Regions from separate parts of the Ruegeria sp. CK2 genome, predicted to be linked through region 1. Evidence: riboswitches for the same ligand, from Rfam matches in the RefSeq annotation. Region 1 holds a riboswitch; each other region holds the start of a gene.
The links. Region 1 has a riboswitch for cobalamin ahead of ACR0BU_RS22965 (hypothetical protein). Riboswitches for the same ligand answer to the same signal wherever they lie in the genome.

Region 1 (4,085 bases):
ATGACAGCCATTTCTGCCGCCATCATGGCGTTCGGGGCTGCTGAGACTTCTTCCAGCGCTTTCAGCAGCATTTGCCACATCCGTGTCAGAACGCGCATTTGCAACGCCTCAGCCATTTGTTGACCACGGGCACGCTCGTCTGGTGATACTGTCGGATCCTCGGCTGCATCGGGTGTGATTTTCACAACCGAAACCCAGTGTGTGATCTCGGCCAAATCGCGCAGGACTGCCAGCGGGTCAGCCCCTTCGGCATATTGAGCGCTCAATTCTGTCAATGCCCCTGCTGCATCACCGCGCAGGATCATATCCATCAGATCCAGTACACGTCCGCGGTCTGCCAGACCCAGCATGGCGCGCACCTGATCTGCGGTGGTCTCGCCCGCGCCATGAGAAATCGCCTGATCCAACAACGAGGTAGCATCACGCGCCGAGCCTTCAGCGGCCCGCGTGATCAACGCCAGCGCGTCATCTGCAATCTCGGCGTTTTCGGCCGCTGCTATCTTGCGCAGCAGGCCTATCATGTCTTCGGGTTCAATCCGACGCAGGTCAAATCGCTGACAGCGCGACAGAACCGTAACCGGAACCTTGCGAATCTCGGTGGTGGCGAAGATGAACTTCACATGTTCAGGCGGCTCTTCCAACGTCTTGAGCAGCGCGTTGAAAGCGCTGGTCGACAGCATGTGAACTTCGTCAATGATGTAAATCTTGTAGCGAGCGCTGGCGGCGCGGTAGCGGACGCTGTCGATGATCTCGCGAATATCGTTCACACCCGTGCGGCTGGCGGCGTCCATCTCCATAACGTCGACATGACGGCCTTCTATGATGGCCACACAATGTTCGCATTGCCCGCAAGGTTCGGTTGTTGGTTTGCCTTCGCCGTCAGAACCGATGCAGTTCATGCCTTTAGCGATGATCCGCGCGGTGGTGGTTTTCCCGGTGCCACGGATGCCGGTCATGATGAAGGCTTGCGCGATCCGATCCGCCTCAAACGCGTTTTTCAGCGTACGCACCATTGCGTCCTGACCCACCAGATCAGTAAAGGTTTCCGGGCGGTATTTGCGGGCGAGAACCTGATAGGCGGGGCTGGGTGCGTCGGTCATGTTTACTCTGGCGGATTCGGGGCTTCGGCACAGCGTAGTGGTCACCATCGCCCGCGTCCACTGCAGCGTGCGAGGATTTTTATTTTGGAATCGGACCGGATGCGCGTATTGCTAGAGGGGTACATTTCACGAACTATTTTTCGCGACAGTAATTAAAGGGGGGGGAGCGTTACATGTCTCAGCTGGTGATCTACGCCTTGCAAGTTGGAGGAGGCACGCTTGCCCTCACATCAATGCCCGGTCGCGGCGGGGACTACGCAGGTGATCTGGACACAATCTCAAGCTGGAAGCCGGGTCTTGTGATTTCTACGGCAACCGAAGTCGAGATGTTTCAGGCCGGCGCGCAGGACTTTGGAAGCGATATTCAAAGTCGGGCCAGCCGATGGGTTCATCTGCCAATCGAAGACTTTAACGCGCCACCCCGCACCGTTCTGGATGAATGGCCGTCCGTTAGCTCTGCCGTGCGCCACGCCTTGTCTGGAGGCGGTCGTGTCATGCTGCACTGTAAGGGCGGTTGCGGCCGGTCGGGAATGCTTGTTCTACGGCTGATGGTCGAATGTGGCGAACAGCCCGACAAGGCGCTGGTACGGTTGCGCGCCTTGCGCCCCTGTGCCGTCGAAACAGACGAACAAATGGCATGGGCCGTCGGTTCGACCCTGGAAGAGGTGAGCGTCAGATCAGGCTAAGATGCCCGCGGCCATCTGCACGGGTTGGCGAGGTTTAAGAGCCAAAACCTCGAGCATTGCGCAAGGCGGCGTTGCGATGATCCCGGATGGCATGGTCTGGATATCGGTGCCAAAGATCATGTCGGCATAATCGTCCAGCTGTTTGGTGTTTGCCGTGGCATCGGTGCCGCAAAATACACGCATCTGATCGGGCTGGGCCCGAAACCGCGCGGTGCAGCCCTCGGGACAATGGGTCAACTCGCTGCTGCCTTCGATTTCGAACTCCGAAGTGGCGACTGGATGAGCTTCTGCCATAGCCTGTGCCATCGCGCGCGCCATTCGGGCCAGTGCAGGGCATGTCTTGCCTGTCCGTTGACAAACGGTTGCTGTGTATTCGTGTGTTCTTGTCTTCCAGATCATCTTGCGCCCTCCGCGCAGCGGACAGGGGCTTGGATCAGGCAGGACGGCGGTGTGCTGTCAGGACCTGCCCGGACACCCCGCCCGAGTTTCGGTTACAGTTCCGATGGCAGGTCTCCTGACTTGCGGGTCATCGCTTTACCGACCTTCCCGGCCATTGGGCCAGTGGTATTTCGGCATTGCTTTCCGCTTACAGTTGCGGGGGCAGTCGCGGATTTGGATCGTCCCGGAGTATCCGGTCAGAACCGCACCGTGTTCCCTTTTCATCCCGACCCCTAGTAGGGGGCAGGAACCATCACACAATCGCTAGCGTCTGATTGCGCCCTGAGTCAAGCTGGACTTTATGTCTTGCGCTCCTACTCAATCCCAAGCGGACGTGTGGTCAACCTGAACCGGTGTTGACTCGGATACAGGAATTGGTGCCATTTGAGGATGGTGAACCGATTGGTTCAGTTTTTCCGAGGTCGCTATGTTGGACACACAGCAGAGGGTATTGACCGAAGACTTTCGGTTCCCGTCCGGGCCGGCGATGCTTTCGGCACGGCTATATCGGCCAGCTTCCGAGCCAGAAATCGTTATTGTTCTAAACAGCGCAACCGGAGTTCCACGAGATTACTACCGATATTTTGCGCAGTGGCTGGCGGAAGAACAGGGCATGGCCTGCCTGACATATGACTACCGGGACTTTGGGCACTCTCTATCCGGAGATCTCAACAAATCCACAGTCACTATGGCAGACTGGGCGCTGATTGATATGCCCGCGGCCAGGGCCGAGATGCGCCGGCGCTTTCCGAAAGCGAAGCAATGGACCATCGGTCACTCGGTGGGCGCGATGCTGGGTCCGGTTCAACCCGACATTGGTCAGATCGACCGAATGATTGGGGTATGTTCGGGGCTGGTCACACTGAAAGATCACCCTTGGCCGTATCGTGCGCTGGCGTGGTTGTTCTGGTATGGGCACGCACCCTTGCTTGCGCGTCTTTTGGGGTACCTGCCAGGAAAGGCCATCGGGTTCGGCACGGACCTGCCAGCTTCGGTTTACTGGCAATGGCGCAAATGGTGCACGGCGCCATTGAATTACGTTCCTGAAATAGGCCTCGATTTACCGGCGGTCAAATGGTCAGAAACAGGAACTCCCGCAGACCTGTTTGCCTTCGAAGATGACGAGATGGTCCCTCCGGACGCAGTGTGGCGGCTGGCGGATCTTTACGGCCCTGACGCCAAACAGCATCTTTTGTCTGCGTCTGAGTTTGGTCTAACCGAAGTCGGTCATATCGGGGCGTTTGCCCGCCGGAATGCGGCTGTCTGGCCTAGGTTGATAGCGTGAGGGATGGGCGCCGAAAACTCGGCGCCCATATATCATCGGCCGTTGCGAGAGTTTTTGTCTTTCATCACCGAACGGACCATTTTGCCAAACGCCTTGTCGCGCGCGCGGGACTGGGCCACGGTTTCCGAGTTTCGCTGATCCTCACGTCGCAGTTTTCTCCATCGTTCCAGACGCGAAGCGTCCAGCACGCCGTCTTCAATGGCACCTTGAACTGCGCAATCTGGTTCCGCAATATGCTGACAATCCGAGAAGCGGCACCTGGTCGCCAACTCTAAAACGTCTGAGAACACCTCATCCACGCCGTCTTGCGCGTCTAGCAAACGCAAGGCACGCATTCCGGGCGTGTCAATCAGCCAGCCACCGTTTCGCATGCGATGCAGCGCGCGGGAGGTCGTCGTATGTCGACCATGCGCATCATCTTCGCGAATGCCTGCGGTTGCCTCGTCCTGACCCGTCATCCCATTGGCCAGTGTCGTCTTGCCGACCCCCGAAGATCCAACCAGCGCTGCGGTCTGGCCGGACGGGCACCAGGACAGGACCTGCTGGATTTCTGTCTGATCCAGCGCGTTGATTGCA
Region 2 (4,085 bases), on a different contig from region 1:
CGTGTCCGCCGCTCCATTGCCGGTTTGGTAGTCCAACAACACCAGAAACTCGGGGTTTGATGCGGCAACAGCTTCCCACGAGGTGCGGCCCCAGCTGGTGTCCAGATCGTGGGTGACGTTTTCGCCACCGGCGGCAGCGATCATCGCGTCAGGTATGGCAAACTTGCCTGCGGTAAAGGGCGCATCCGCCGGACCGTCCAACAGGAAGACACGAGGTTTTGCCAGAGCAGCGGTCCGTGTTTCGATGCCCGATAGCTGATCTTTCCATTCGGCGACCAGCGCTTCGGCCTTGTCTTCAACATGCATGACCTTGCCCAGGCGCAATACATCGTCAAACAGAAGGTTCATGCTGGCGTCGGGGCGATCCTTGTCCAGATGCACGCAGCTTTCTGTCAGGATCATGGTTTTGATGCCAAAGGGCGCCAACGTGTCGGGCGTCACGTCGCCACCTGGCTTCATGCCATAGTACCAACCGGCGAAGAACAGATCCGGCTCGACAGCCACCAAATTCTCGATCGTGGGGTATTTTGGGGCAAGTTCAGGGATTTCGCCGCGCAGCGCATCAAAATCTGGGCTGGTTTTGTACCAACCCGTGATCCCGGTCAGACCAACAATCTTGTCTTGCAGACCCAACGCAAAGGCCATGTCGGTCATATTCATATCGTGCACAACCAACCGCTCGGGCATTGTGTCAAACACCAATGGCTCACCGCAGTTGTCCACGGACATTTCGTGCGCGGCTGCACCGTTGGCCAGGCCGGTGATCAACGCCACAGGCCAGAGTTTCTGCATCATGATAAGCTCCTGTTATGATGTCAGTTTTCGTTTTCGGATGTCGAGTGCCGGGATCAAGCGGCCTTCATGCTGGAAGCACAAATAGTCCACTCCAAAGGTGTCCCGGACGCGATCCGGGGTCAGCACTTCAGTCACAGGCCCGAACCCTGTCAGACGGGTGGTTTTCATCAACGCAACATGGGTGGCAAACTCGGGGATCATGACCAGATCGTGGACAATCATGACCACTGTCACACCCAAATTTGCGACCAATGAGAGCATATGCCCCTTGGCGTCCGGATCCAGGTGATTGGTTGGTTCGTCCAGAAACAGCAGCGACGGGTTTTGCGCCAGCGCGCGCGCAATATGTGCGCGCTGCCGTTCGCCGCCTGACAGCATCCGCATTGATTTACCGGCCAAATGGGTCAGCTCGGTTATCGCAAGAACCCGGTCCAGATCTGCTTTGTGGTCAGCCGCTGACCGGTCAGCCTGAATGGGTATTTGGCCCAGTGCAACGTAGTCCCGCAGCCTCAAGCGGCCGTCCGGCAATTCCTGTTGGCCGACCACGGCAATGGTCCGCGCCCTTTGCTGCGCTGACAAGCTACGTAGGCTTTGGTTGCGGATACGCACATCGCCCAGGGCAAGCCGTTCAACACCGCATAACAGGTTCAAGAGGGTGGTTTTCCCGGCACCGTTTGGTCCGGCGATGGCAAGAACCGCGCCCTCGTCGAGATTGAAGGACACGTCCTGAAGCAGGACGTCGCCATTCAATGCATAATATCCAAGGCCTTCGGCGGTTAAAAAGCTCATGACCCGTCCTTGGCAGGCAAACATGGCAACCGCGAGAGTGTTTTGGTGAGCAGGGCAGGCGGGCGCTCGGACGCGCTGGTCCAACCGTCCTCACTGTCGAGATACTGATGGGCAAACTCGGCCACTGCGGTCAGATCTTTTAGGCTTGTGATTTCACCGAAAAGATACTGCGCTTTCTGCTTCGCCTGTAGGCCAACAGTCATGGGCCGTTCACACCCTGCCATGCATGCGATCAGTCGCGTCGCAAATCCGGTTGGCAGCTGCTCATCCAGCAGTTTTTGCGCTGTTTCAGCCGCCACTGGTCCCTGGCAGGTTGAGCAGATTAGTACAAAGTGGTCAGGAGTATCGGACATAGCAGTCCCCGCCACTCAAAAAATGCGGACAGAAAGTGCAAGTCTTGTGAACACGCAGACGCGCCATCATAGCCTCCTTCCAGGACGCCCCGCCCCGGGTTGGTTGAACATCTGATGGCAGGTCTCCTGACTTGCGGGTCGTCGCTTGGCCAACCTTCCCGACCCTCTGGGCCAGTGGTGATTTGGCGTCGCTCACCGCCTACAGTTGCGGGGGCAGTCACGGAATTGGCCCGATTGTCGTGGGCCGCACCGCATTCCCATTTTCATCCCCAAGGAGAACCTAAGGGAACCATCCCGGCCAGCTAGTCTGGTGTCGCATCGATTGTCAAGCGTCAGGTCATTGCCAGCGCGGCGTCACTGAACCACACGTAGAAAAGGCGTCGTGTCGATTGCCTTTGGTGATCGCCGCTGATGGGAAACCGGCTGGCCAATGTCAGCCCGGCTTGAATCAGATGTGCATCGGGATACCCACCGGTAACCTGACCAACGGCGTCTCGCGCAGCGGGTGTTTCATCGCGTCGCATGTGATGTAGCATTTTCAGCAACGCTCTCTCATCACAAGTGACTTCCCGCCGGTCTTCCAGGCTCAGAGGATCTTTGAAAGCCAGCCCGTCAGTGCGGCAATGCAAGGCGGCCTTGATGACTTTGAAAACAAGGTGCGCAAGATTGAGGCCCTGATCGTGCCCCCACTTTTCGATTGCGACCGAGTATGCATGTTGCCAGGCTTGGGTTGTGGGCTCCGAAAAGCTGAGGATGAAATGCCGCATGACGGGAAGAAGGCCCCGTTCGAAACCATCGAAATCCCGCAATGCATTGGGTGCGCGCGCTTCGCTTTGTCCGGAGGTGGAGAAACTCATGCGCGCCGCCTTTCCGTTTTTACTGAATGGCTGGACAGGCTTTGAACGTTTTCGGGCAGATCGCATTCGGCGATTGGGGTTTCACGCCGCGGTGATGCTGCGTGGGCTGGGAATCTGAGGGCGGCCTCAATTGCCTGCCGCAACTTTGGCTTCAGCGCACATCCGTGGCGGCTGGCGATAGTATCCATGGCCAATAGGTCGGTGAGTGTTTTTGTCATGATCGTCTCTCGGTCTCTGGTCCTTGACCGGGCGTGATTCCGAGGGATCTGACTGGGTCACACGTTATCTGACAAAAAGAGTCGGAAATGACAAGAGGAGTTGCGTCGCAAATATACCCAGCTTCAAGCTTGGGTCAGTAGTCGGCGACCAGCAGGAAATCGGGATCAGTATCTTCCTCGATCGTCGCAAAGCGGGGGATTGGCTCTTCGAAAACGTTGTCCGTGCGGTCATCGTTAACGGTAGAAACCTCTCCGATGAGGCAATCGCCGTGTTCCGCCCAGAAAGCATGCCAAATGCCGGGCATCAGCGTCACGCTTGCGCCGGGTTTCAAACGCAGGAGTTCGCCCGGCTGAATTGTCACTGGGCAGCCATCGCTTGGGACAGTCACGGGGTTGTCGCGATCGACGTCCCCATCTGGGTTCGATGCATGAACTTCCATGACCAGATCACCACCACCGCGATTGATAATATCCTCGGCCTTGATGACATGACGGTGCATCGGTGACAGCTGTTTATCACGTGAAATCAAAAGCTTTTCAGCGTATAGCATACCACGACCTTGGTTCAGGTCGCCAACGTCTCCGTTGCGCAGGGTGAACAGGAATAGACCGAGGTCATCAAATTTTCCCTGACCATAGTCGGTGATGTCCCAGCCCAACCCGCGTTCGCGGATACTTTCCGCCTTGGGGCCGCGCATTTGTTTCGGAGACCAGTCCGCGAACGGTGGTAGAGCAAACCCAAAAGACTGGATGAAGCTATGGGCCTCAGCTTTGATGCGGTTGATGTCGGATCTTTTCATTGTGCTTGCCTCATCAGATCAAAGCTCATGAGCCCACGGTGGGTTTGCCCCGGCCCGGGATACGGTTACCCCGGCAATTTTGGTGCCTAACGCAAGGGCTGCGCGCAAAGTGTCGGCCGTCAGACCAAGTAAGCCGGATTTGCTCAGGTGGCCCGATCGGTGTAGTTCTGCAAGAACCCCTGCATTAAAAGTGTCGCCCGCGCCGACTGTGTCCACGACCTGCACGGGCTTCACTGGAACAGAGGTTTCAGTGCCATCCGCCAGATACCCCGT
Region 3 (4,085 bases), on a different contig from region 1:
CTGTCAGGATCCGGTGGCGCTGGCGCTTCAGGGGGACGGCATGGCCTCTTACGTGTTTTCCGGGGTCGATGTGGTGGCGGATGCGAATGATATTGCAGCAACCTGCCTGACCTATCTGGATAGCCCTACGGGCTGGATTGAAGACGCCCGGCCATGCGGGCGGCTTCGTTTGTGTTTGCGAACGCGCATACCGGCGCTTCAGTCGACCTGAATCACTTGTGAGGCGCTGACGGGAACCCCTTCGACCATTAGCTGGCTGTGGCTGTTGCTATTCAGCGAAACCTCGATTTCAACCTCGCCCTTGGGCAGGTCTGCAAGATGCATCCAATTGCCGTAGAGCCGCGCGAGCTTTAGGTCATTGGCATATACATGCGCGTGCCCTTTGCCCGGTTGGTCCGCAGCAGATGCGCTTTCCGGTGCGAATTCGAAGTTTTGCGGCAAGACATGCAGGTTCCAACCGGCCATGGGGTCTTTGACCACAGTAACTTTCACGCTGGGCGCGTTTGGTCCAGCAGGCAAGTTGATCACTGCAGAATGATCATGCGCTGCGGTCTCGGCCTGATGGCCTCCATGATGCGCGGGATCAGAATGATCATGGCCATCAAACGTGACGCCGTTGGCCGCAGCCAGCACAAAGCCAGCCCCACCACCAAAGATCAGGCCAATTGCAAACAAAGCAAGTGAGCGGGACATCTTGTATCCTTGAAAAGGGAAAAGCCCGCCGGGGTGGTTCCCGACGGGCCGTTAAGTCGCCAGTTAGGCATGCGCTTCGGCGTGCTTAGCCTCTTTTTGCCAGAAGTATCCTGCAAAAGACCCAACCAGAACCCAAGCGGCCAAACCGATGCCAAACGCTCGCGCCGCGAATAGGGCGCCGATCTCGGTCGGGACGGGGCCGGTGAAAAACTCTGGCTCGGGTGCGCCGATGATATGAGGCGCCATCAGCAGAACCGTAGCAATCACATAGCTGATGAGGTTGGAGCCAAAAGCGATCAACCACATGGCTACGGCAGCGGTTGCAACGGTCGCAAACCACCAGATCTGACGTGCGAAGACATCAGCGGCGGCCACACCCGGCACTTCGGGTGCTAGGGTGAAACCCGGTGCGAAATGCACTGCGACAAATCCGGCAAGCCCCCACAATATGCCCGTTCGGCCATCAACTTTATGGCCTTGTCCTTCGGCGATCGACATCAGTGCCACAACAATCAGCGAGTAGCCGGTGTAAGTCAGCATGGTGAAGATCACGCTAAGGGCGTCACGCTGAAGATCCGAGAAGATGCCTGGCAGTTCGGGATGTGCGGTGACGGCCGCGCCGCCGAAATGCACCAACTCACCTGATTCATACAGCTCTGCGTGCAGCAATACGGGTTGCACGAATACCAACTGCAGCAAGGCGGCAATCAGCCCCGCTGCAGCGCCAGCGAACAAAGCGCTGGTCAGAATGCGACTGAACATGGGCTCAGTGGCAGGGGAAGCCGGTGGCGTGACGCACGTCATGGGCGGCGTCATGCAGCGCGGATGCCTGCACGTGACCTGCCAGTGTGACGATGCCAAGGCCCAGAACTACTGCGAAAACTGCTGGAATTAGGCCTGCGCGCGAGGCGGATGCCTTAAGTGTTTGTGTTGTCATTTCTTGTCCTCCTGTGCCGTCGCACCCGACGGCCGGTGTTTCAATACTCGCCTGGCAGGTCTCCTGGCTCGCGGGTCGGTGCCTCTGTTCGCCTTCCCCCCAAAACTTCGGGAGTGGCTGGTTGAACACAGGCTCACCGCTTACAGTCGCGGGGGCGGCTTTGGATTAGACTTCAAAGGAAGGCGCACCAAATTCCCTCTTAGCATCCGGATATCTCCGGCAGGACCAGACGCTCCCATTTAGCCGGGAACGTCGCGCCGACGCAATCGCCATTTGCGACGTTTCGTGTCACACAGCGCGTTTTTTCAGGATATAGATATCCATGATCCAGCCATGATCAGCCCTGGCTTGTGCGCGGGTTGCAAGGATGTCTTCGGCCACTTCATCCAACGGTCCATGGATCAAGATTTCTTCTGTCATACCCACATAAGCGCCCCACCAGATGTCATAATCTGCCATTGCAAGGCTTTGAAACGAACATTCCCCATCCAGCATGACCGCGATTGTTGATACGGCTTCGGGCCAGCCTTCGTCACGCAGGCGGCGGCCGGTCGTAACGACATAGGGCGCGCCGATGTCGTTTATTGGAATTCCGTGCGCTGCGGTTAATGCCTGCAGAGCGGTAATGCCCGGGATCACGCGTTTGACGGGTTTGGGCTCCAACCGCGCGGCGATTCGAAGAGAGCTGTCATAAAGCGAAGGATCCCCCCAAATCAGCAACGCAACATTGCGCGCGTTTGGGTGCGAGTCGATTGCGTCCTGCCACCGTAGCGCGATGGCATCATGCCAGTCATCGACACCCTGCAGATAACCGTCATCACCGCGTCTTTTGGGAATGTCGAAATAAGCAATCGTCGGTTGGGTGTCCGTCACTTGCGCAATGATCTGCTCGCGTATTCCGGCCAGATCGGCTTTGTTCTCGCCCTTGCGCGGAATCAAGATCAAGTCCGCTGCGCGGATGGCTTCTGCACCCTGAAAGGTGACATGGTCCGGATTGCCGGTACCGATGCCAACCAGATTCAATTCATACATCGTCGAACTCCGCCAACGGGCCATACAAGATCAGCGCCGGAGCGGTTCCGATCTCGGATTGCAGCCTGTCCGACAAAGCCCCGATGGTCGATCGATGCAGCACTTGATCAGGGGTCGACACGGATTCGGCCATGAGCGCGGGCGTGTCCAGAGGCAGGCCATGCGCGTGCAACGCCTCGACCAGCAGTGGAAATGTCCGTTTGCCCATGAAGACAACGGTTGTGGCGTATGCATCTGCCAGCGCGGGCAGGTTCAGATCCTCCGGCAGTTTGCCGCTGACATCATGGCCCGTAACAAATTGGACCCGCCGCGCGGTCAGACGCCGGGTCAAAGGAATACCCGCGGCCGCCGCCGCTGCGATGGCGGACGGAATACCCGGTATGATCTCGTAGTCGATCCCAGCCTCGCGCAGGGCCACGAGTTCTTCCTCCAACCGCCCGAACAACCCGCCGTCACCGGATTTCAACCGAACAACCCGGGCGCCAGTTTCGGCATACTCAACCAACAACCGGCTGACATGGTTCTGTTTTGGTGAAGGGCGGCCTGCGCGTTTGCCGACGCCCACCAGATCCGCATCATCACGCGCATGGGTCAGAATCGGGCCACTGCTCAGATCATCAAACAGCACCGCGTCGGCGTTTTGCATCCGATCGACGGCTTTCAGGGTCAACAACTCCGGGTCACCGGGGCCAGAGCCGATGAACGAGACAAATCCGCTCATGCCGAGGCCTCTGCAATCAGGTGGAAGAACGTGCCCGTCACATTGCCTCGAACGGACCCGGTTTGTGGCCCTTCAGCGCCCTCGGCGTCGAAGACCCGGGCCAGAGGGGCGTCTGGCTGGTCCACAATTGAAGAATAGTGAAACTCGTGCCCGCGTAGGGCTGTGCCAGCAGTAAGCCCGGGCATGGGCGCCAGCAATTCAGCTTTGCGGTAGCCCAAGTTGAATTTGCGCTTTTCATAAGATGTCACAAGGCCCAGCAGACCGGCCATCTTGTGGCGCATGCCTTCCTTGTCAATCAAACCTTCGCCCAACGCCATATAGCCACCGCATTCACCATGGACAGGTTTGGTTTCGGCGTGTTTGCGTAGCCCTGCCAGGAATGTCTCGGCAGCGGCCAACTTGCCTGCATGCAACTCGGGATACCCGCCCGGCAACCACACGATGTCGGCATCTTTTGCTGGGGCTTCATTGGCCAACGGGGAAAACGGCAAAACCTCTGCCCCGGCAACGCGCCAGCCTTCCAGCAGATGCGGGTAGGTGAATGAAAACGCGGCATCCTGCGCCAATGCAATCCGCTGGGCTGGAGGCCGCGGCAGCGCGGCTGACGACGGCCCGTAGGGGCCCGAGGAAGCCGCACGTTTGATCGCCTCAAGATCCACATGTTCACGCAGAAACGCAGCGTATCCGGTGATGGCGCTTTCT

Region 2: linked by a shared signal. The riboswitch ahead of ACR0BU_RS12685 (DUF1636 family protein) and the one ahead of ACR0BU_RS22965 (hypothetical protein) in region 1 are both predicted to bind cobalamin.
Region 3: linked by a shared signal. The riboswitch ahead of ACR0BU_RS07915 (CbtB domain-containing protein) and the one ahead of ACR0BU_RS22965 (hypothetical protein) in region 1 are both predicted to bind cobalamin.

What each region holds. Positions count from the first base shown of each region.
Region 1 is NZ_JBQFPW010000022.1:48,840-52,924, reverse strand. It holds gene ACR0BU_RS22975 (DNA polymerase III subunit gamma/tau) at 1-1,100, opposite strand, end outside; gene ACR0BU_RS22970 (protein-tyrosine phosphatase family protein) at 1,274-1,786, shown strand; gene ACR0BU_RS22965 (hypothetical protein) at 1,778-2,185, opposite strand; cobalamin riboswitch at 2,274-2,493, opposite strand; gene ACR0BU_RS22960 (alpha/beta hydrolase family protein) at 2,652-3,509, shown strand; gene rsgA (ribosome small subunit-dependent GTPase A) at 3,542-4,085, opposite strand, start outside.
Region 2 is NZ_JBQFPW010000007.1:106,177-110,261, forward strand. It holds gene ACR0BU_RS12675 (ABC transporter substrate-binding protein) at 1-795, opposite strand, end outside; gene ACR0BU_RS12680 (ABC transporter ATP-binding protein) at 808-1,584, opposite strand; gene ACR0BU_RS12685 (DUF1636 family protein) at 1,581-1,937, opposite strand; cobalamin riboswitch at 2,037-2,244, opposite strand; gene ACR0BU_RS12690 (hypothetical protein) at 2,270-2,794, opposite strand; gene ACR0BU_RS12695 (hypothetical protein) at 2,791-3,012, opposite strand; gene ACR0BU_RS12700 (D-lyxose/D-mannose family sugar isomerase) at 3,147-3,812, opposite strand; gene ACR0BU_RS12705 (carbohydrate kinase family protein) at 3,831-4,085, opposite strand, start outside.
Region 3 is NZ_JBQFPW010000004.1:52,002-56,086, forward strand. It holds gene ACR0BU_RS07900 (DUF1636 family protein) at 1-211, shown strand, start outside; gene ACR0BU_RS07905 (hypothetical protein) at 199-693, opposite strand; gene ACR0BU_RS07910 (CbtA family protein) at 757-1,455, opposite strand; gene ACR0BU_RS07915 (CbtB domain-containing protein) at 1,460-1,630, opposite strand; cobalamin riboswitch at 1,667-1,875, opposite strand; gene cobF (precorrin-6A synthase (deacetylating)) at 1,919-2,662, opposite strand; gene cobA (uroporphyrinogen-III C-methyltransferase) at 2,655-3,383, opposite strand; gene ACR0BU_RS07930 (cobyrinic acid a,c-diamide synthase CobB) at 3,380-4,085, opposite strand, start outside.